DNA from 4 places in the Streptomyces sp. NPDC002853 genome. Region 4 is predicted to be linked to each of the others. Evidence: riboswitches for the same ligand, from Rfam matches in the RefSeq annotation. Region 4 holds a riboswitch; each other region holds the start of a gene.
The links. Region 4 has a riboswitch for cobalamin ahead of ACWD02_RS08880 (ribonucleoside-diphosphate reductase subunit alpha). Riboswitches for the same ligand answer to the same signal wherever they lie in the genome.
Positions count from the first base shown of each region.

Region 1: linked by a shared signal. The riboswitch ahead of ACWD02_RS29145 (cobalamin biosynthesis protein) and the one ahead of ACWD02_RS08880 (ribonucleoside-diphosphate reductase subunit alpha) in region 4 are both predicted to bind cobalamin.
Region 2: linked by a shared signal. The riboswitch ahead of metE (5-methyltetrahydropteroyltriglutamate--homocysteine S-methyltransferase) and the one ahead of ACWD02_RS08880 (ribonucleoside-diphosphate reductase subunit alpha) in region 4 are both predicted to bind cobalamin.
Region 3: linked by a shared signal. The riboswitch ahead of ACWD02_RS00575 (ABC transporter substrate-binding protein) and the one ahead of ACWD02_RS08880 (ribonucleoside-diphosphate reductase subunit alpha) in region 4 are both predicted to bind cobalamin.

Region 1 covers NZ_JBSFUS010000011.1:60,011-65,345, reverse strand. Annotated here, with positions in the region: gene cobN (cobaltochelatase subunit CobN) at 1-1,650, opposite strand, end outside; gene ACWD02_RS29150 (cobyric acid synthase) at 1,647-3,155, opposite strand; gene ACWD02_RS29145 (cobalamin biosynthesis protein) at 3,152-4,093, opposite strand; cobalamin riboswitch at 4,201-4,343, opposite strand; gene ACWD02_RS29140 (hypothetical protein) at 4,467-4,703, opposite strand; gene ACWD02_RS29135 (anion permease) at 4,716-5,335, opposite strand, start outside.
Region 2 covers NZ_JBSFUS010000004.1:508,140-513,474, forward strand. Annotated here, with positions in the region: gene ACWD02_RS13600 (energy-coupling factor ABC transporter ATP-binding protein) at 1-742, opposite strand, end outside; gene cbiQ (cobalt ECF transporter T component CbiQ) at 739-1,488, opposite strand; gene ACWD02_RS13610 (energy-coupling factor ABC transporter substrate-binding protein) at 1,495-1,869, opposite strand; gene ACWD02_RS13615 (energy-coupling factor ABC transporter permease) at 1,869-2,627, opposite strand; cobalamin riboswitch at 2,658-2,841, opposite strand; cobalamin riboswitch at 3,080-3,294, shown strand; gene metE (5-methyltetrahydropteroyltriglutamate--homocysteine S-methyltransferase) at 3,457-5,335, shown strand, end outside.
Region 3 covers NZ_JBSFUS010000001.1:120,752-126,086, forward strand. Annotated here, with positions in the region: gene ACWD02_RS00565 (ABC transporter ATP-binding protein) at 1-171, opposite strand, end outside; gene ACWD02_RS00570 (FecCD family ABC transporter permease) at 168-1,208, opposite strand; gene ACWD02_RS00575 (ABC transporter substrate-binding protein) at 1,205-2,263, opposite strand; cobalamin riboswitch at 2,330-2,515, opposite strand; gene ACWD02_RS00580 (VOC family protein) at 2,523-2,975, opposite strand; gene ACWD02_RS00585 (helix-turn-helix domain-containing protein) at 2,981-3,847, opposite strand; gene ACWD02_RS00590 (haloacid dehalogenase-like hydrolase) at 4,043-5,185, shown strand; gene ACWD02_RS00595 (DUF2252 domain-containing protein) at 5,182-5,335, opposite strand, start outside.
Region 4 covers NZ_JBSFUS010000003.1:213,154-218,488, reverse strand. Annotated here, with positions in the region: gene ACWD02_RS08885 (ribonucleotide-diphosphate reductase subunit beta) at 117-1,139, opposite strand; gene ACWD02_RS08880 (ribonucleoside-diphosphate reductase subunit alpha) at 1,139-3,541, opposite strand; cobalamin riboswitch at 3,679-3,802, opposite strand; gene ACWD02_RS08875 (hypothetical protein) at 3,981-4,622, shown strand; gene mctP (monocarboxylate uptake permease MctP) at 4,691-5,335, opposite strand, start outside.

The DNA of each region.
Region 1 (5,335 bases), on a different contig from region 4:
CACGATGAACGGGTAGATCAGCGGCAGCTCGCCGAGCACCGCGTCCGGCGCGCAACCGCCGCTCAGGCCAAGGCCCTTGCCCGGCAGCCACTCCATCGTGCCGTGCTTGCCCATGTGGACGACCGCGTCGGCACCGAAGGACATCTCGAGCCAGCGGTAGGCCGCCATGTAGTGGTGCGAGGGCGGCATGTCGGGGTCGTGGTAGATCGCGATCGGGTTCTCGCCGAAGCCGCGCGGCGGCTGGATCATCACGACGACGTTCCCGAACTGCAGGGAGGCGAGCACGATGTCGTCGCCGTCCACGTACAGGTTGCCGGGCGGCTCGCCCCACGCCTCCAGCATGCCGTCGCGCAGCTCCGGGTCCAGCTTGTCGAACCACGCCCGGTAGTCGGCGAGCGGCACGCGCGCGGGGGCGGCGGCCAACTGCTCCTCGGTGAGCCATTCCACGTCGTGGCCACCGGCGTTGATGAGCCGGTGGATCAGCTCGTCGCCGTTGTCCGGGTGGCCCTCGACGACGTATCCGGCGTCCCGCAGCGAGTCCAGGACGCGCACCGCCGACGCGGGGGTGTCCAGGCCGACCGCGTTGCCGACGCGCGAGTGCTTGGTCGGGTAGGCGGTGAAGACCAGGGCGAGCTTCTTCTCCGCGTTCGGCTTGTGCCTCAACTGGGCGTGGCGCAGGGCGATTCCGGCCACCCGGGCGGCGCGCTCGGGGTCGGCCACGTACACCGGTACGTCGTCGGGGCCCTGCTCCTTGAAGGAGAACGGCACGGTGATGATCCGGCCGTCGAACTCGGGGATCGCCACCTGCATGGCCGCGTCCATGGGGGAGAGCGCGGCGTCCGACGCCTCCCAGTTGGCACGCGAGGAGGTCAGGCACAGTCCCTGCAGGACAGGGATGTCGAGGTCGGCCAGGGCCCCGATGTCCCAGGCCTCCTCGTCGCCGCCCGCGCTCGCGCCCGAGGCGTGGGTGCCGCCCGCCGCGAGGACGGTGGCGACCAGGGAGTCCGCCCGGCCGAGGATTTCGTACAGGCCCGCGTCCGCGCCGCGCAGCGAACCGCAGTACACAGGAAGGGCGTTGGCGCCCCGCGCCTCGATCGCGTCGCACAGCGTGTCCACGAAGCCGGTGTTCCCGGAGAGCTGGTGCGCGCGGTAGAAGAGCACACCCACGGTCGGCCGGCCCTCGACGTACGCGCGCGTGCCGTGCACCCCGTACTCGGGCATCTTCCGCGGCTCGGCGCTCTGCCGCTCGTGGGCGTCACCGGAGCGCGCGTGCCCCGCCGCGAGGACGTCCTCCTTGAGGAAGCGCGCCAGCTCACGCAGGTTCTCCGTGCCGCCCTCGACGAGATACCGCAGTGCCTCCGCCACCGACCCCGCGTGCACGGTCGACTCCGCCATCAGCTCCGCGTCCGGCACGGCCTCGCCGCCGAGCAGCACCGTCGGGATGCCGGCGGCCTTCAGCGCCGCGAGCCCGTCCTCCCACGCCCGCTTCCCGCCGAGCAGGCGTACGACGGCGATGTCGGCGCCCTCGATCAGCGCGGGCAGCTCGGCCTGCGCGTCGACCCGGGTCGGATTGCCGATGCGGTAGGGGGCGCCGGAGGCACGGGCGGCAAGGAGGTCCGTGTCGGCGGTGGACAGAAGCAGGACGGTCATGAGGGTGCCCCCGGTGCGATGAAGGGGAGACCTGCGGGTGCGCCGGTCTCGATCAGGCTGAGCAGCGCGTCCGTGTCCGCGTGTTCTTCGATCAGGTCGCCGAGCAGGTCGAGCTGCTCCTCGCGCAGGACGCCGAAGCTGGTGTCGGGCGCGGGCACGAAGCGGCGCCCGGCGGCGCGGGCCACCTCGGTGAGGAAGCGGCGCCGGAACGCGTCGGACTCCAGCGACCCGTGCCAGTGGGTGCCCCACACCTCGCCGACGCGGCACCCGTCCAAGAAGGGCTCCCCGCCCAGGACTCGAGCGACGCCGTGATGGATCTCGTACCCCTCGACGGGTTCACCGAGTGCCTCGCCCACCGGGCGCGCGAGGGTCTTCTCGCGCGCGAACCGCACGCGCACGGGCAGCAGCCCGAGCCCGTCCACGGCCCCCGCACGCGACTCGACGTCGTCCTCGATGTGCTCGCCGAGCACCTGGAAGCCGCCACAGATCCCGAGCACGGGCCGCCCCTCGGCGGCCCGGCACGCGATGGCGTCGGCGAGACCGCGCTCACGCAGCCACTCCAGGGCGCGCACGGTGCCGCGCGTCCCCGGCACGACCACGAGATCGGCGTCGACGAGTTCCTCGGCCCGGTCCACGAACCGCACGACGACGCCGGGTTCGGCGGCCAGCGCGTCGACGTCCGTGAAGTTCGACATCAGCGGCAGGGCACAGACGGCGACCCGCAGCACGTCATCGCCGACCGGGGGAGCGACGGCCGACTCCCGCACGGCACCCCGCAGGGACACCCGGAGCCCGTCCTCCTCGTCGATGCCGAGGCCGTGCTGGAACGGCAGCACACCGAACGTGCGCCGCCCGGTGAGCCCATGGAGCATGTCGAGCCCGGGTTCGAGCAGCGAGACATCGCCCCGGAACTTGTTCACGAGATACCCGGCGACCAGCTCCTGGTCCTCGGCACTCAGCAGCGCCGTCGTCCCGAAGAAGGAGGCGAAGACGCCCCCGCGGTCGATGTCTCCCACCACGACCACGGGGAAGCGGGCGGCCCGCGCGATCCCCATGTTCACGATGTCCGTACGCCGCAGATTGATCTCGGCGGGACTGCCCGCGCCTTCGCAGATCACGGCGTCATAGCTGCCCCGAAGTTCCTCCAGGCATCCCACGACGGTGGAGAGCAACGCTTCCTGCCGCCCACCGTGGTAGCCCCGCGCGCTCATCTCGCCCACCGGCTTGCCCATGAGGACGACCTGGCTGCTGCGGTCGCTGCCCGGCTTGAGAAGGACCGGATTCATCAGCGCGGTCGGCTCGACCATGGCGGCCTGCGCCTGCATGGCCTGGGCGCGCCCGATCTCGGCACCCTCGCGGGTGACGAAGGAGTTGAGGGACATGTTCTGCGCCTTGAAGGGCGCGACGGAGACACCCTTGCGGGCCAGCCACCGGCAGATACCGGCGGTGACGACGCTCTTGCCCGCGTCGGACGTGGTTCCCGCGACGAGGAGTCCACCACTCATGAGGCCCTGCCTTTCCGTAGCGTGCTCACGGCGGCCGCGACGCCCAGCGCAAGCAGCCCGACCCGCCGTGACAGCCGCACGGCCCGCTCGATGTCGGCGACTTCCACACCCCGCCCGCCGCCGTTGAGGACCGGCCGGTGCTCCACGCGTCCCGCGTACGAGAGCGTCCCCCCGAGCCGTACGCCCAACGCCCCCGCGAAGGCGGCCTCGACGGGCCCGGCGTTGGGGCTCGGATGCTTGGCGGCGTCCTGGCGCCAGGCACGCGCCGCACCGCGCGGGGCGTCCCCGGCGACGGCCGCGAGCACGGCGGTGAGCCGCGCCCCCGGCCAGCCCATGACGTCGTCGAGGCGCGCCGAAGCCCACCCGTAGCGCCGGTACTTCGTGGACTTGTGCCCGACCATGGCGTCGAGCGTGTTGACGGCGCGGAAGGCGACGAGACCGGGCACCCCGCCGATGGCGCCCCACACAAGGGCCCCCACCACGGCGTCGGACGTGTTCTCGGCGACGGACTCGACCACGGCACGCGCGATGCCGTCGGCGTCGAGGGCCTGCGGGTCCCGGCCGCACAGATGCGGCAGCCGTTCCCGGGCCACCTCGATGTCCCCGGCGGTCAGCGCCCCGCCCACGGCCCGCGCCTCACGTCCGAGGGAGGTCCCGCCGAGCACGGCCCAGGTCGTGGCGGCGGTCAGCGCGACGGATGCGGCACGTGAGTCACGTACGAGGGAAGAGGCCAGGGCGGCGGCACCGGCAGCGCCTCCGGCGCACACCACGGCATGCAGGGCGCCCCACCCGCGGTGGTCACGCCACAAGACACGCTCGACGGCACCGGCGGCCCGCCCGAACACGGCGACCGGGTGCCCGCGGCGAGGATCGCCGAGGAACAGATCACCGAGAAGGCCGGCGGCGGCGCCGTACGCGAAGTCGCGATCGGCACGCATGGCTTCAGCCGGTCGTTGTGCCGAGAAGTGAGCTCACGCTCGGGAACTGGTCCGGCAACGGGCGGCCGCGCATGGCGATATGTCCTCACTCAGGGTGTCCGCGCCCTGGTTCGACGTGATCGGCGGCGAGAGTTCCTGGCTTCCGAGGAGTCAGCTCCTCGATGACAGTGGCGGGACCGCGCCGGATTCGCACCGGCTTCCTCTCCTGCTGCCGTATTGGCTCCGGCAGTCCACCACGCCCCGCGAAGGCCCGTCAACTCGCCGTTGACCTGCGACGGGAGAGTGTGCGGAGGCCCACATACGAAGGTGGGGTGCGGGACGCAGACGCGTCCCGCACCCCACCGATAACTCCGGTCGTCGGGCGGCGTGGTCGTCAGGCGACGATCAGATAGATCCCGTACGCCACGGCCGCCGCGCAGAGCGCGAAGCACACGTACGCGCCCGTGCGTGCCGCCGCCGCGCCGCCGCCCGCGGCCGAGGAGGCGCCGGACGTGGCCGCCTCGTGCTTGGAGAGGCCGACGATGCCGAGGGTGAACAGGCCCACCAGGGCCACCGTCACCGCGAGGCTGACTCCGAAGACGGAGCCGAGAGCTGCCCAGTCGATGTCCATGCTGACTTGTCCTTACACCGTGGCGGGCCGGGCGGGGTCCGCCACGGTGCCGGTCGGGGCCGCGATGGTGGCCTTGACGAAATCGACGTCCGCGCTCGCCACGGCCGACCCGGTGGGGGGCGGTGTGACGGCGGCCATCGCGGTGGTCACGACGCCCGCGGGCTCGTCGACGGAGGAGCCGCCGATCTCGTCGTCGGCGACGTTCGTGTGGTCGACGGCGTTGCGCCGGGAGAGCACCCAGATCACGGCCGAGCCGGCCACCAGCAGCGCGGCGGTCACCGCGACGCCCCAGGGGCCCTGCTTGGTGAGGAACTCCGCGCCCGCGCCGACCAGACCGGCGGCCGGCAGCGTCAGGCCCCAGGCGATGAACATCCGGCTCGCCGTGGACCAGCGGACGACGCCGCCCTTGCGGCCGAGGCCCGCGCCCATCACGGCGCCGGAGCAGGACTGGGTGGTGGAGAGCGAGAAGCCCAGGTGCGAGGAGGCCAGGATGACCGTCGCGGCGCTGGTCTGGGCGGCGAAGCCCTGCTGCGGCTGGAGGTCGGTGAGGCCCTTGCCCATGGTGCGGATGATGCGCCAGCCGCCGAGGTAGGTGCCGAGCGCGATGGCGACACCGGCCGAGACGATGACCC
Region 2 (5,335 bases), on a different contig from region 4:
TCCCCCAGGGCAGGCGCAGGCCCGCCTGCGCAAGGAGTTCGCGGTGGGCGAGCATCCGCGCGACCGGTCCGGTGCGTACTCCCGAGGGGGTGAGCAGGGCGGCGTCGTCGGCCCAGCGGAGGGCGAGGTCCACGTCGTGGGTGGCCATCACCACGGTCGTTCCCGCGTCCCGCAGGCCCTGCAAAGTGGTCAGGAGGCGTTCTTGGCCGTCCGGGTCGAGTCCCGCGGTCGGCTCGTCGAGGATCAGGACGCGGGGTCGCATCGCCACGGCTCCCGCGATGGCCGTGCGCTTGCGCTGGCCGTAGGAGAGCAGATGGGTGGGGCGGTCCGCCAGGGCGCTGACGTCGAGCGCGGCGAGAGCCTCGGCGACCCGGCCGCGCACCTCGCAGTCCGTGAGACCCAGGTTCAGCGGCCCGAAGGACACGTCTTGTTCGACGGAGGCGGCGAAGAGCTGGTCGTCCGGGTCCTGCACCACCAGTTGGACGGTGGTGCGCAGCCGGGTGAGCCCCTTGCGGTCGTACGTCACGGGAGTGTCCCCGAGGATCAATTGGCCCTGGTCGGGGCGGAGTCCGCCGCTCAGGAGCCGCATGAGGGTGGTCTTGCCGCTGCCGTTGCGTCCGAGCAGCGCGAGGGCGCGTCCCTCGGTGACGTCGAAGTCCAGGCCGCTGAGGACGGTGGGCCCGTCCTCGTACGCGTAGGAAGCGGCGCGCAGAGCGACCAAGGATCCACTCGGCTCGCTCATGGCAGAACCCTTTCCAGTACGAGGGTGAGGGCCGCGAGGGCCACGAGGAGCACGGCGCTCGCGGTCACGAAGGGCCGCGAGATCCGGGCGTCGGGCACGAGCACCCGCAGGGTCCCGTCATATCCGCGTCCGGCGAGCCCGGCCTGCAGCCGGCTCGCCCGGTCGAAGGCCCGCACGAACGCGGTGGCGCCGAGACCGCCGAGGGAACGCCAGGTGGCGGCCCGGGTGGTGTGGCCGAGCCGCGCGGCCTGGGCCTGCCGGATGCGGCTCATGGAATCAAGGAGCAGGAAGCTCATCCGGTACATGACCAGGGCCACGTCGACGACCGGCGCCGGTACGCCTGCCTTCACCAGGCGGGGCAGCAGGTCCGACATGGGGGTGGTGAAGGCGAAGAGCAGGACGCCGAGCGAGGCCGCCGAGGTGCGCAGGAGCAGTCCGCCCGCCCGCTCGGGGCCGCCGTCGGCGAGCGTGACGAACCCTTCGGGGCCGCCCAGTTGGACGACCAGGGTCAGGGCGCCGGTGACGCAGAAGCCGAGGGGCACGCGGTAGGCGCGCCACAGTTTGCGCGGCGGCACACCGGCGGGTCCGAACAGCACGGTGAGCGCGGCGACCAGGACCAGGGCAGCACCCGGCCAGGGCGGCAGGGAGACGGCAAGGACGGTGAGGCCGAGTCCGAGCACGGCTTTGTCCACGGGGTGGCGGCGGCGCCAGCGACTGCTGTGCGCCGCCGCGTCGATGGGCAGCACGCCGCGTCAGACCTGCCCGGTCCCGGCCCGGCTGCTCTTCTCGTCGGCGGCCTGCTCCGCGGCGGCGGCCTCGGCCAGCGCCGTCTCGGCACCCTGACGGCGCCCCTTGCGCAGACCGAAGTAGTAGGCGAGGACGCCCGCGCCGAGCGCCGCCTGCAGCGCGAAGAGCGCCGACTCGATCTCCCCGGAGGGGGGTTCGTACAGCGGCGAGAACCAGGGCTCGTAGTCCGGCTCGATCTCGGTGATCGCGGTCTCGGCCTGGGCGTCGGCCCCGGCGAACGGCTCCTTCTCGTCGTCGCCCAGACCGAGCGCCAGCGGCAGCACGGCCAGCGCGGCGACGATGAGGAGAAGCAGAGTGTTGATCTTCGCGTTCCGGCTCATCAGGCGCTGGCCCCCGTCTCCGTCTCGTTCTTGCTCTCGTTCGTGCTCTTGCTCTCGTTCGTGCTCTTGGTGACCGCCTCCGCGGACGGCTTCGTGCCCTGGAGCAGCACGCCGAGCCGCGTGAGCTCGCCCCTGCTCGACTGCACGAGCAGGCGCATCACCACGACGGTGAGCAGTCCCTCGCTGACCGCGAGGGGGATCTGCGTGACGGCGAAGATGCCGCCGAACTTGCCCAGGGCGCCGATGAATCCGCTGCTGGGGTCCGGAAATGCCAGCGCGAGCTGGACGCTGGTGACGCAGTACGTGGACAGGTCGGCGACGAACGCGCCGAAGAACACGGCGACCATGAGCGGCACGTCGTACCGCTTCAGGAGCCGGTAGACGGCGTACCCGGCCCATGGCCCGACGATCGCCATGGAGAACACGTTGGCGCCCAGCGTGGTGAGCCCGCCATGGGCGAGCAGCAGCGCCTGGAACAGCAGCGTGATGGTGCCGAGCACCGCCATGATCGGCGGCCGGAACAGGATCGCGCCGAGCCCGGTTCCCGTCGGATGCGAGCAACTGCCCGTGACGGACGGGATCTTCAGCGCGGAAAGGACAAAGGTGAACGCTCCGGAGGCACCCAGGAGCAGTGTGCTCTCCGGGTGTTCCTTGACCTCACGGGTGAGGGAGCGGACTCCGTGGACGACGAACGGCGCGGACGCTACGCCCCAGGCGATCGCGTGCGCCGGCGGGAGGAAACCCTCGGCTATGTGCATGGCTAAGCAGACCCTCTCCAGCACCTCGTGGATGGACAACGCGCCTTGGCCGGTCTCCTGGCTGACGGGTCGTACCGACCGGACTCCGCCTTCCCGGGCGCGTGTTGCGCCCAGTGGCTGCCGCGAGGGCTGGAGCCGGACTTCCCGATCACAGTGGCGAGGGCCGCACCGGCATCACACCGATTTCCCGAGCACCAAGGCGTGGTGACCCTAGTGCGGAATCAAGTGACCTGACAACTTGCGGGACCACACCGCTTGTGGCACGCGCGAGCGCACATGACCTGGGCGTACGCCCCTGGTCAGCCCCTGCCCATCGGCTCGTGTGCGCCCGGCGTACGCCCCGCCCCCGACAAAGACGACGACCGCAGGGCCGTGTTCCTCCGTGTCCCTCCGTGTCTCACCTCACGGTCCGGAATGTGATCAGTACCGCCCATGAGGCCCGACCACCCTCTAGCCTGATCCGTGCAGCTGGTTCGCCCTGTCCGCCAGGCAGAGGCGTCGCAAGAGGGAACCCGGTGGGAATCCGGGACTGCCCCGCAGCGGTGAGTGGGAACGACCGCCGTCATACGCACTGGGTCCAGCGGATCCGGGAAGCGACGGCCAGTAGGTGTCTGCCCCGGCAGATGTGCCCGCGAGTCCGAAGACCTGCCCGTTGCCCGCATGTGATCCCTCACGTGCGGACATCCCGGTGACCTCGTGGGCGGGTCGGCGTACAGATCAGGTGGGGCACCGCGCCGGTGGCGCGCGTCCGTCCGCCCGGTCCGTCATCCCTTCGCGTCCGTGTCCCGTCCCCGGGATTCTCAGGAGTCATCTCGCGAAGGAGATTTCCGTGACAGCGAAGTCCGCAGCCGCGGCAGCACGAGCCACCGTGTACGGCTACCCCCGCCAGGGCCCCGACCGGGAACTGAAGAAGGCCGTCGAGGGCTATTGGAAGGGCCGCGTCAGCGCCGACGCCCTGCGGGAGACCGCGGCGCGGCTGCGCCGTTCCACCTGGCGGCACCTGGCCGACGCCGGCATCCACGAAGTGCCGACCGGCGACTTCTCGTACTACGACCACGTCCTGGACACCAGCATCATGGTCGGCGCCGTCCCCCGGCGGCACCGCGAGGCCGTCGACACCGACTCCCTCGACGGCTATTTCGCGATGGCCCGCGGCACCCAGGACGTGGCGCCGCTGGAGATGACCAAGTGGTTCGACACCAACTACCACTACCTGGTGCCGGAGCTGGGCCCCGACACCGTATTCGCCGCCGACTCGGCCAAGCAGGTCGCCGAGCTCGAGGAGGCCGTGGCGCTCGGCCTCGCGGCACGCCCGGTCCTTGTCGGCCCGGTGACCTATCTGCTGCTCGCCAAGCCCGCGCCCGGCGTGGCCGCCGACTTCGATCCGCTCACCCTCCTCGACCGCCTGCTGCCCGTCTACGCGGAGGTCCTCGCCGACCTGCGCGCCGCGGGCGCCGAGTGGGTGCAGCTCGACGAGCCGGCCCTGGTCCAGGACCGCACCCCGGCGGAGCTCAATGCCGCCGCCCGCGCCTACCGCGACCTCGGAGCGCTCGCCGACCGGCCGCAACTCCTTGTCGCCTCCTACTTCGGCAGGCTCGGCGAGGCCCTGCCCGTGCTGGCCAAGGCGCCGGTCGAGGGGCTCGCCCTGGACTTCACGGAGGCCGCCGCCGGCCAGTTGCAGGATCTCGCCGCCGTCGGCGGACTGCCCGGCAAGCGCCTTGTCGCGGGTGTCGTCAACGGCCGCAACATCTGGATCAACGACCTGGAGAAGTCCCTGGCCACCCTGGGCACGCTCCTGGGCCTCGCCGACCGGGTCGACGTCTCCGCGTCCTGCTCCCTGCTGCACGTCCCGCTGGACGCCACCGCCGAACGGGACATCGACCCGCAGGTGGCCCGCTGGCTGGCCTTCGCCCACCAGAAGGCCACCGAGATCGCCACGCTGGCGCGCGCCCTGGCCCAGGGGACGGACACCATCACGGCCGAACTGGCCGCCAACCGTGCCGACCTGGCGTCCCGCTCGCGTTCGGCCCTCACCCACGACCCGGCGGTACGCGCCCGTGCCGCCGCCGTCACGGACGCCGACGCCCGCCGCGTACACGCCTATCCGGAGCGCGCGGCGGCCCAGCGGTCCCGTCTGGGCCTGCCACAACTGCCCACGACCACCATCGGTTCCTTCCCGCAGACCACCGAACTGCGCACCGCGCGCGCGGACTTGCGGGCGGGCCGCATCGACACGGACGGCTACGAGGAGCGCATCCGTTCGGAGATCCGCGGGGTCCTCGCCTTCCAGGAGAAGGCGGGCATCGATGTCCTGGTGCACGGCGAGCCCGAACGCAACGACATGGTGCAGTACTTCGCCGAACAGCTCACGGGCTACCTCGCCACGCAGCACGGCTGGGTCCAGTCGTACGGCACCCGCTACGTACGCCCGCCAGTCCTCGCGGGCGACATCTCACGGCCCGAACCGATGACGGTGCGCTGGACGTCGTACGCCAACTCCCTCACCGACCGCCCCGTGAAGGGCATGCTCACGGGCCCTGTCACCATGCTTGCCTGGTCCTTCGTCCGCGACGACCAGCCGCTTGGCGACACCGCGCGCCAGGTCGCCCTGGCCCTGCGCGACGAAGTCGACGACCTGGAGGCCGCGGGGACTTCGGTCATCCAGGTGGACGAGCCCGCCCTGCGCGAGACGCTGCCGCTGCGCACCG
Region 3 (5,335 bases), on a different contig from region 4:
TGACTTGCCCGAGCCGTTCGGGCCGAGCAGGCCGACCGTGGCTCCGGGGGGCGGGGCCAGTGTCACTCCGTCGATGATGAGGTGGCCCGCGGTTGTTCTGGTGACCCTGTCCGCCCGCAGGCCTGAGTCGGTGTGGTCGGTGTGGTCGACGTGGTCGGTGTGCGGGGTCATGTCGTCCTGCCCGTCTTCCTGGTGCGGTAGAGGACCAGGACGAACGCCGGGACGCCGATCAGTGACGTCACCACCCCCACGGGAACCTCCTGGGGGTCGAGGACCGTGCGGGCCAGCGTGTCCACCCAGACCAGGAACACCGCCCCCGCGAGCGCCGTGACCGGGAGCAGCCGCGCGTGCCCGGAACCGACCAGGGCGCGGGCCGCGTGCGGCAGCACCAGGCCCACGAAACCGATGGCGCCCGCGCTGCTGACCAGTGCCGCCGTGAGCAGGGCCGTGACGGAAAGCAGCAGCAGGCGGACCCGCGCCACGTGGACGCCCAGTGTCGCCGCCGCGTCCTGGCCGAACGCGAACGCGTCCAGGGTGCGGGCCTGCGTCAGGCAGACGGCGAGGGCCACGAGGAGCACCGCCGCGCACAGCGAGACGTCCGTCCAGCCCACCCCGCTCAACGAGCCGAGCAGCCAGAACAGGACGCTCCGCGTCGTCTCCGCGTCGCCCGACGTCAGGATCACGAACGAGGTGAGCGAGGAGAAGAGCTGCATCGCCGCCACCCCGGAGAGCACCACCCTGTCGGCGCTCGCGCCCAGGGTGTGGCTGAGCAGCAGCACGAGCGCGAAGGAGACGAGGGCTCCGGCGAAGGCGCCCGCCGAGACCGACACCACTCCCCCGCCGACCCCCAGGACGACGATCGCGACGGCACCCGTGGACGCCCCCGAGGAGACGCCGAGCACGAAGGGGTCGGCGAGCGGGTTGCGCAGGAGGGACTGGAGGACTGTTCCGCAGACCGCGAGGCCCGCGCCGCAGACCGCCGCGAGGAGCGTGCGCGGCATGCGCAGGTTCCAGACGATGCCGTCCCGGATGGGTGTCAGCTTCGCCTCTCCCCAGCCGAGGTGCGCCGCGACCGCCGACCACACGTCGGGGACGGAGATGTCGGCGGGGCCGATGGTGACGGCCAGCGCCACGGAGAGGGCGAGGGCGGCGAGGCCCGCCGTCCAGAGCAGGGCGGAACGTAGGCGGCCCTGGGCGGCCTTCCTCACTTGTCGAGGCCGAACTGGCGCAATGCGGCCGCGACTTGTTCGATGCCGTCCACCGTGCGGATCGTCGGGTTCATGGCCTGGCCGCTCAGCAGTACGTACCGCTTCTTCTTCACGGCGGTCAGGTTCTTGGTGACCGGGTTGGACTCCAGGAACTCGATCTTCTTCTTCGCGCTCTCGGCCGTCTGCGACTTGCGGGTGAGGTCGCCGATCACCAGGACGTCCGGGTCCCGGTCCGCCACCGTCTCCCAGTTGATCTGGGGCCACTCCTCGCGGGTGTCGTCGAAGACGTTCTGCACGCCCAGTTCGCGCGTGATGATGCCCGGTGCCCCGCAGCAGCCCGCGATGTAGGGGGCGTCGGAGTTGGCGAACCAGTAGAGGAGCGAAGTGCCGGACGCGGAAGCGTTCTTGACGGTCTTCGTGGCCTTCGCCACCCGGCCCTTGAGTTCCGCGATCAGGCGTTCGCCGCGCTTCTCGACCCCGAAGGCCCTGGCCAGGTCGCGCACTTCGCCGTAGACGGTGTCCATGGTCAGCGTCTTGACGCGCTTGCCGTCGCCGTCGCCGCTGTTGTCCTTGCCCGCGCAGTCGGAGGGCGAGACATAGGCGGGTACGCCGAGTTCGGCGAACTTGGCGCGGTCGGCGACCCCGCCCTTGCTGACCGTCGCCAGGAAGGAGGCGGTGACGAGGTCCGGTTCCTGGGCGAGGACCTTCTCGAAGGAGGGGTAGCTGTCGGCGAGCCGGTCGACCTTGGCGTTGTCCTTCTCCAGGCCCTTGAGCACCGGGTCCGTCCAGGTGCCGGTGCCGGCCATGCGGTCCGCGAGGCCGAGGGAGAGCAGGATCTCCGTGGAGCCCTGGTCGAGGGAGACCGCTCGCCGCGGCGGCGCCTTGATCTCCGCCTTCTCGCCGCAGGAGGTGAGGGTCAGCGGGTAACCGGCGGCCTTGTCGTCCGCGGTGGACGTGCCGGGGGTTCCCGATGAACCGCCGCAGGAGGTCAGGGTGACGGCCAGGGCCGTGGCGAGGAGAACAGACGTACGTACACGACGGGCGGTGGAGGACACGAGATCCCTTGAGTCTCACGGCTCATACGCGGAGCCTGGCCTGCTTCGTCACCTCCGCCGCCCGGTGCGCGGACGAAGGTGCCAGCAGGTCTTCGGACTCGGGGATCGGCCGGGCGGGGCGCCTTCCCAGGCGTCCGTGGACGCCCAGTGGCCGTGGCCCCGCCCGTTCCCCCTCACCGCTGCGCGTCAGTTCCGGATTCGCACCGGATTCCCTGGCCCTGGTGTGGGTTGACTGGCGTGCGCAAGCTATCACGCGAGGTCAGGACGGCTGCTGGGGCCTCAGTGCGCCGCGGTAGGTGCCGAAGGACCATTTGTTGCCCTCGGGGTCGGCGATGGCGAACTCCCGGCTGCCGTACGGCTTGTCCTCGATCTCACGGATGATCTCGACGCCCGCGGTGCTGAGCCGCTGGTGGAGGTCGTCCACCCGGTCGGTGACGACGTACGTGCCGAAGGTGCCCGGCTTCAGGCACCAGTCCCCGGCGCCGTCGTCGTACGAGCCGAGCATGATCGCTCCGCCCTCGGGCCAGTCGAGCTCGGCGTGGGCCACGCTGCCGCCGTCCTCGTAGACGACGGTGCGCAGGAAACCGACGGTGCCGACCAGGAAATCGATCAGGGCGGGGGCGTCGTTCGCCTGGAGGGTCGGCCAGACGCTGGGAGCGCGCCCGCCGGGGGCGGTCCCGGGCTGCTTCTGCTGATTCTCGGTGGTGTTCATGGCTCCTACTCTTCGCCCCCGGCATGGCTCCCGGCTTGGATATTCCGGCACTCTTCGGCCAGCCAGGCGCTGGGGCTCGCGCCGGTGTACTGCCGGAAGTCCCGCACCAGGTGGGAGTGGTCGTAGTAACCGCACTCCGCGGCGACGCGGGCCAGGTCGGGGGCCGCGCCCGCCGCGACGGGGCGCACGACGGCGTTCCGCGCGCGCTGGAAGCGCATCAGGCGTCCTGCCTGCTTGGGGCTCAGGCCCGTCTCGGCGCGGAAGAGGGTGGTGAGGCGGCGTTCGCTGAGGGCGACGTGCCGGGAGAGCCCGCGCAGGGTGCCCACCCCCTGGTGCCGGGCCAGCCAGGCCCAGGCCTCGCCGACCTCGGGGCGTACGGAGCCGCCGGAGGTGTCGGTGGCCGCGCGCTGCCTCAAGTAGGCGGACAGGGAGGCGAACCGCTGTTCCCAGCCGCCCTGCTCGCACAGCAGCTCCCGCAGCTCGGCGGCGCGGCGCCCCATCACCTCCGCGCCGGGCGTCACCAGCTCACCGGCGAGTTCCGCCGCCGGCAGGCCGAACAGGGCGCGGGCGGCCAGCGGGTGCACGGCGAGCTGGATGCCCGCCTCGTGCTCGGGCCGCACGACGTACGCCGGGGACTGGTGGAGGCCGCCGAGGACGATGTCCGTGCGGACGGCGTCGCGGGTGCCGGCCTGCTCGGGGGTGGCGCCGGTGACGACGGGGCCGTCGAGGGAGAAGATCAGCGTCAGGTACGGGGACGGCAGGCCGCGGTGCAGGCCGCGCATCTCGCCCCGCGTGCGGTAGCCGACGGCGGACACCACCATGCCGTCGAGCCGTGGGGCGGCCCGCACGAACTCCCGGGAGGCGCTCTCCATGCCTTCCAGTATGCGCTGGGCGCCGCTCCGGAGCAGGCCCGAAAGCGCGGTGGGCGTCCGTCTCCCCTACCCCCGTACGGAGGTCCCATGCCCGTTCCGTCCGGTGATGTCGATCATGGGAATCCGTGGTGCGACCCCATACGATGACCCGCCGCTCCGGACGGGGCGCAGACCGCTCTCAGGGGGCACGGAACCATGGCATCAAAGGCAAAGGGCAAGCTGGCCGTCATCGGCACGGCGGGCGCGCTCACCGCGGCCGTTCTCGCGGGGACGGCGCTCTGGCCGAGCAAGGACGCGACGGCCGCGGACGCCTCCGCGACGACGGCGAGGGCGGCGAAGGCCGCGACGTCCGAGCTGAAGCACTGGCCGAAGCCGGTCGCGAAGAAGCTGGGCAAGGTCATCGCGAAGAACGAGGACAAGGGCGCGTACGCCGTCTTCGACGCGGACAACACGACGTACCGCAACGACCTGGAGGAGTCCCTCCTGCCCTTCCTGGAGATGAAGGGGGTGCTGACCCGCAAGTCGATGGACCCGTCGCTGAAGCTCATCCCCTTCAAGGACACGGCGAAGCACAAGGAGAGCCTCTACAGCTACTACAACAGGCTCTGCGAGGTCGACGACCAGGTCTGCTACCCGTGGGTCGCGCAGATCTTCTCCGGCTTCACGCTGAAGGAGCTCAAGGGGTACGTCGACGAACTCCTCGCCCGCGACGAGCCGATCCCCGCCGAGTACTACGAGGACGGGAAGCTGACGAAGACCGAGGTGAAGCCGCCCGAGTTCTTCACCGGCATGCAGGAGCTCCACAAGTCGCTGCGGCGGCACGGCATCGAGGTCTACGTCGTCAGCGCGGCCAGCGAGGACCTGGTGCGCATGGTCCTCTCCGACCCCAGGTACGGCTACGCCGTGAAGCCCGAGAACGTCATCGGCGTCGGCCTGCAGCTCAAGAACCGCAAGACCGGCGAGGTCACCAGTTCCCGCAAGGAGATCGCGGAGGGCCGCTTCGACCAGAAGAAGCTCGCGGGACATGAGCTGACGCCGAACCTGTGGGCGCCCCTGACCTGGTACCAGGGCAAGCCCGCGGCCATCAACACGTACATCGACGAGTGGAAGAAGCCCGTCCTGGTGGCGGGCGACACCCCCAAGAGCGACGGTCCGATGCTGTTCCACTCGGCGGACGTGGAGCACGGCGGGGCGCGGGTCTGGGTCAACCGCAAGGACGCGTACATGAAGGAGCTGGACGGGATGAAGCGGAAGAACGCCGACCGGCAGCGGGAGCTCGGTCAGAAGGTCACCGCGGACAAGCGGTGGCTGACGGTGGTCCCGGACGAGATCCGCTAGGCGCCTGCGCCGCCGTCCCCGGCTCCGTCCCCATCCCCGCCTCCGTCCCCATCGGAGCCTCCGTCTCCGGCTTCCCGCCCCGCGGCCTCGATCAGGCCCGAGGAGATCGCCTCGGTCAGCGCCGCGTGGTCCCGGGCGTTCTGCGCGGTG
Region 4 (5,335 bases):
CCGTCTTCCTCCTCCTTGCCGCACCCTCGCTCGTCGGGTACGTACACGACCGCAGGATCGACCGTGAGCTGCGTGAGGCCCCCCGCGCCCCACGCAGCTCACGGGAGTCGGAGGTCCTAGAACTCGTCGTCGAAGGAGACCGAACCCTCGACCGCGACCTGGTAGGCCGAAGGGCGCCGCTCGAAGAAGTTGGTGAGCTCCTGGACACCCTGGAGTTCCATGAACGAGAACGGGTTTGACGAGCCGTAGACCGGCGCGAAGCCGAGCCGCTGGAGCCGCTGGTCGGCGACGCACTGCAGGTACTCGCGCATGGAGTCGGTGTTCATGCCGGGCAGGCCCTCACCGCACAGGTCGCGCGCGAACTGCAGCTCGGCCTCGACGGCCTCCTTGAGCATGTCGGTGACCTGCGTCTGCAGTGCGTCGTCGAAGAGCTCCGGCTCCTCCTTGCGGACGGTGTCGACGACGTCGAAGGCGAAGCTCATGTGCATCGTCTCGTCACGGAACACCCAGTTGGTGCCGGTCGCGAGGCCGTGCAGCAGGCCGCGCGAGCGGAACCAGTAGACGTAGGCGAAGGCGCCGTAGAAGAAGAGCCCCTCGATGCACGCGGCGAAGCAGATCAGGTTCAGCAGGAAGCGACGCCGGTCGGCCTTGGACTCCAGACGGTCCATCTTCTCGACGGAGTCCATCCACTTGAAGCAGAACTCGGCCTTCTCGCGGATGGAGGGGATCTCCTCGACCGCGTCGAAAGCCGCGGCGCGGTCCTCCGGGTCGGGCAGATAGGTGTCGAGCAGCGTCAGATAGAACTGGACGTGCACGGCCTCCTCGAAGAGCTGGCGGCTCAAGTAGAGCCGCGCCTCGGGGGAGTTGATGTGCTTGTAGAGCGTGAGCACGAGGTTGTTCGAGACGATCGAGTCACCGGTCGCGAAGAACGCGACCAGGCGGCCGATCATGTGCTGCTCGCCCGGGGACAGCTTCGCCAGGTCGGCGACGTCCGAGTGGAGGTCGACCTCCTCGACGGTCCAGGTGTTCTTGATCGCGTCCCGGTAGCGCTCGTAGAAGTCGGGGTAGCGCATGGGACGCAGGGTCAGCTCGAAGCCCGGGTCGAGGAGGTTCTTCTCGGCGTTGGTGGTGGAGCTCATTACTGGCAGGCCTCGCAGGACTCGGGGTTTTCCAGGGAGCAGGCGACGGCTTCTTCGGCCGTGGCCTGTGCGGGTACGGGGGCGGGAGCGGACTCGGCGGTGTTGCCGGCCGCCGCGCGGGCGATGCGGGTCGCCGGGCGCGAACGCAGGTAGTACGTGGTCTTGAGACCCTGCTGCCAGGCGTAGGCGTACATCGAGGAGAGCTTGCCGATGGTCGGCGTCTCCAGGAACAGGTTCAGGGACTGCGCCTGGTCCAGGAACGGCGTGCGCGCGGCGGCCATGTCGATCAGGCCGCGCTGCGGGATCTCCCACGCGGTGCGGTAGAGCTCGCGCACCTCCGCCGGGATCCAGCTGAAGCCCTGCACGGAGCCGCTGGACTCGCGCAGCGCCTCGCGGGTCTGCGCGTCCCAGACGCCGAGCCGTTTCAGCTCCTCCACCAAGTAGGCGTTGACCTGGAGGAACTCGCCGCTCAGCGTCTCGCGCTTGAAGAGGTTGGAGACCTGCGGCTCGATGCACTCGTACACGCCCGCGATGGACGCGATCGTGGCGGTCGGCGCGATGGCGAGCAGCAGCGAGTTGCGCATACCGGTCGTGGCGATACGTTCCCGCAGCGCGGCCCAGCGCTCCGGCCAGGTCAGCTCGACGCCGTAGTGGTCGGGGTGCAGGACGCCGCGTGCGGTGCGGGTCTTCTCCCAGGCCGGGAGCGGCCCGTTGCGTTCGGCGAGGTCGGCGGAGGCCTCGTAGGCGGCGAGCATGATCCGCTCGGCGATGCGCGTCGAGAGGGCGCGCGCGGCGGGGGAGTCGAAGGGCAGCTTCAGCTGGAAGAAGACGTCCTGGAGGCCCATCGCGCCGAGGCCCACGGGGCGCCACTTGGCGTTGGAGCGCCCGGCCTGCTCGGTCGGATAGAAGTTGATGTCGACCACGCGGTCGAGGAACGTGACGGCGGTGCGGACGGTCTCGTCGAGCCGCTCCCAGTCGATGTCACCGGCGGCCGTGTCCACGAAGGCGCCGAGGTTCACCGAACCCAGGTTGCAGACGGCCGTCTCGCCGTCGTCCGTCACCTCCAGGATCTCCGTGCAGAGGTTGGAGGAGTGGACGGTGTGGCCGGGCTCCGCCGTCTGGTTGGCGGTGCGGTTGGCGGCGTCCTTGAACGTCATCCAGCCGTTGCCGGTCTGCGCCAGGGTGCGCATCATGCGGCCGTACAGCTCGCGGGCCGGGATGGTCTTGCGGGCGAGCCCGGCGGCCTCGGCCTTGCGGTAGGCGGCGTCGAACTCGTCGCCCCACAGGTCGACGAGCTCGGGCACGTCGGCGGGCGAGAACAGCGACCAGTCCTGGTCGGCGGCGACCCGGCGCATGAACTCGTCCGGGATCCAGTGCGCGAGGTTGAGGTTGTGCGTGCGGCGCGCGTCCTCACCCGTGTTGTCGCGCAGCTCCAGGAACTCCTCGATGTCGGAGTGCCAGGTCTCCAGGTAGACCGCGGCGGCGCCCTTGCGGCGGCCGCCCTGGTTCACGGCGGCGACGGAGGCGTCCAGCGTCTTGAGGAACGGCACGATTCCGTTGGAGTGGCCGTTCGTGCCGCGGATCAGCGAACCGCGGGCACGGACGCGGGAGTACGAGAGGCCGATGCCGCCCGCGTGCTTGGAGAGGCGCGCGACCTGGTGGTAGCGGTCGTAGATGGAGTCCAGCTCGTCCAGCGGGGAGTCGAGGAGGTAGCAGGAGGACATCTGCGGGTGCCGGGTGCCGGAGTTGAAGAGCGTCGGCGAGGACGGCAGGTAGTCCAGGCGGCTCATCAGGCGGTACAGGGAGGCGACTTCGTCCGCCGAGCGCGTGCTCTCGTCCTCCGCCAGGCCGCTCGCGACGCGCAGCATGAAGTGCTGCGGGGTCTCGATGACGTGCCGGGTGATCGGGTGGCGAAGGAGGTAGCGGCTGTGCAGGGTGCGCAGGCCGAAGTAGCCGAAGCGGAAGTCGGCGCCGTCCTCCAGGGCGGCGTCCACGAGACCGTCGAGGCGCTCCGCGTGATCGGTGACGAACGCGGCGGTGCGGTCCGCGATCAGGCCCTCGCGGTGCCCGACGGCGACCGACTCGGAGAAGCTGCGCACGCCCTGCGACGCGGCCTCGTCACGGATGCTGAGGCTGAGGAGCCTGGCCGCCAGCTGCGAGTACGTCGGGTCCTCGGAGATGAGGCCGGCGGCGGCCTCGGTCGCCAGCTCCCGCAGTTCCGCCAGATCCGCGTTGGCCGAGCGGCCCCGCAGCGCGGCGGCGGCGACCCGGCCCGGGTCGGCGTCGGGGAGGTCGGCGGTGAGGTCGGTCAGGGTACGCAGCAGCGCGGTTCCTGGGCCGTCGGCGGTCTGCTGACCGTCGGTGGTCTGCGCTGACGCAGGTTCGGCTGGCGCGATGGTCACGTGGAGCACTCCCTCGCTCGGCTCAGGGCCTTGGGGAGGGGTGAGTGACACACGGGGGCCCACCCTTGGCAGGGCTGCGCTCCGCGTCCACCAGCCCATTCCACGAGGCCCGGACGTCGTCGGCACCCGGACCGGTCAGAACGGGTGCGCTGTCGACAGGTCTTCGGACTTGCGAGCACGACAAATGCGTACTCATACACCGTTGCGGGACAGTTCCGGACTTGCACCGGATTCCCCTGCGGCGACAGCGAGCACGAGCATACATCTTGTGCTGGCTCCGAACGTCAGCCCCATATCTTGTGTCGGGGCGGGTATCCCCTAGGGTGGCGGCCGAACTCATCGTCGAACAGGGGGAGACGGCGTGCGAGGGCGGGGCGTGGGCTGTGCGATGGCGTTGCTGATGCTCGTCGCCGGGTGCGGGGACGGCGGGGAGCAGCCCGTGAGGCATCCGGGGACCACGGCCGCCGGTGTCGACGGCGACGCCGGTCCCGGCAAAGTTTTCACGGACGCGGAGCTGATGGCGGCGCTGCTTCCGGCGAAGGCCGTGGGCCCGCGGGCCGAGGCGCTCGATGCCGCCACGGGGTCCTACGACCAGCATTACGGGGGCGGTGACTGGGGCACCTGCGAGTCCGGCGCGAAGGCGAGCAGGGAGCTCTCCGGGATGCGGGGGGCCAGTGCCGGCCAGGCCATTCGCGGCTTTCCCGGGGCGATGGCCGACAAGGGAGATCCCTTCGTGACCCAGAGCCTGGTCTCGATGCCGCACGCGCGGGCCGAACGCCACGTCGCGCTGCGCCGACAGCTCATCAAGGCGTGCCCCGCCGTCACCGTCGACACCGAGGCGGCCCCGGTCGAGGAGCATCACGTGGTCGAGGAGCTGGCGGACCTCGGTGACGAGGCGATCCTGGAGACCACGCGGCACGAGGGCGGCGACGAGTACGACGGAACCCCTTACTACAAGGCCGAGGTGCGCGTCGGCGGCGTGCTCGTCCTGGTGGATGCGGGCACCGACAAGGACCTGACGCTCTCCTCGGCGACCAAGGCGGCGGCGCGGGTCCGGACGCAGCTCTACAAGTCCCCGTGAGGCCGCGGGCACGACAACGGGCCGCCGGATGACTCCGGCGGCCCGCGTCACGCACGTACAGAAGGGGCTCAGTGCCCGCCCGGCGCTCCCGCCGTGGCCGGCGGCAGCTCCTCCACGACACCCGGGTCGCCCGCGTCCGCCGTGTAGTCGCCGGGAGACGTCTCGTCGATGCCGTCAGGGGCCTTCATGGCGCGCAGGACGAAGGTCATGACCACGGTGACCACCACGTTCAGGACGAACGCCGTGAGGCCGATGTAGCCGATCTCGCCGATGCCCGGGATCTCGTCGGACGAGCCGCCGAAGTGCTTCTGCGTCGGCGAGGCGACGCCGTACGCGGCGGCCGTCCCGTAGACCATGCCGACCGCCCAGCCCGCGAGCAGCGCCCAGCGGTGGAACCACCGCGTGAACAGGCCGCCGACGAGCGCGGGCATGGTCTGCAGGATCCAGATGCCGCCCAGGAGCTGGAAGTTGATCGCGACCGTCTTGTCCATGGTGAGGACGAAGGCGAGCGCGCCGACCTTCACCAGGAGCGAGACCAGCTTGGAGACCTTGGTCTCCTGCGCGGGTGTCGCGTCCGGCTTGATGAAGTCCTTGTAGATGTTCCTGGTGAAGAGGTTCGCGGCCGCGATGGACATGATGGCGGCCGGGACGAGCGCGCCGATGCCGATCGCCGCGAACGCGACGCCGGTGAACCAGTCGGGGAACATGTTCTC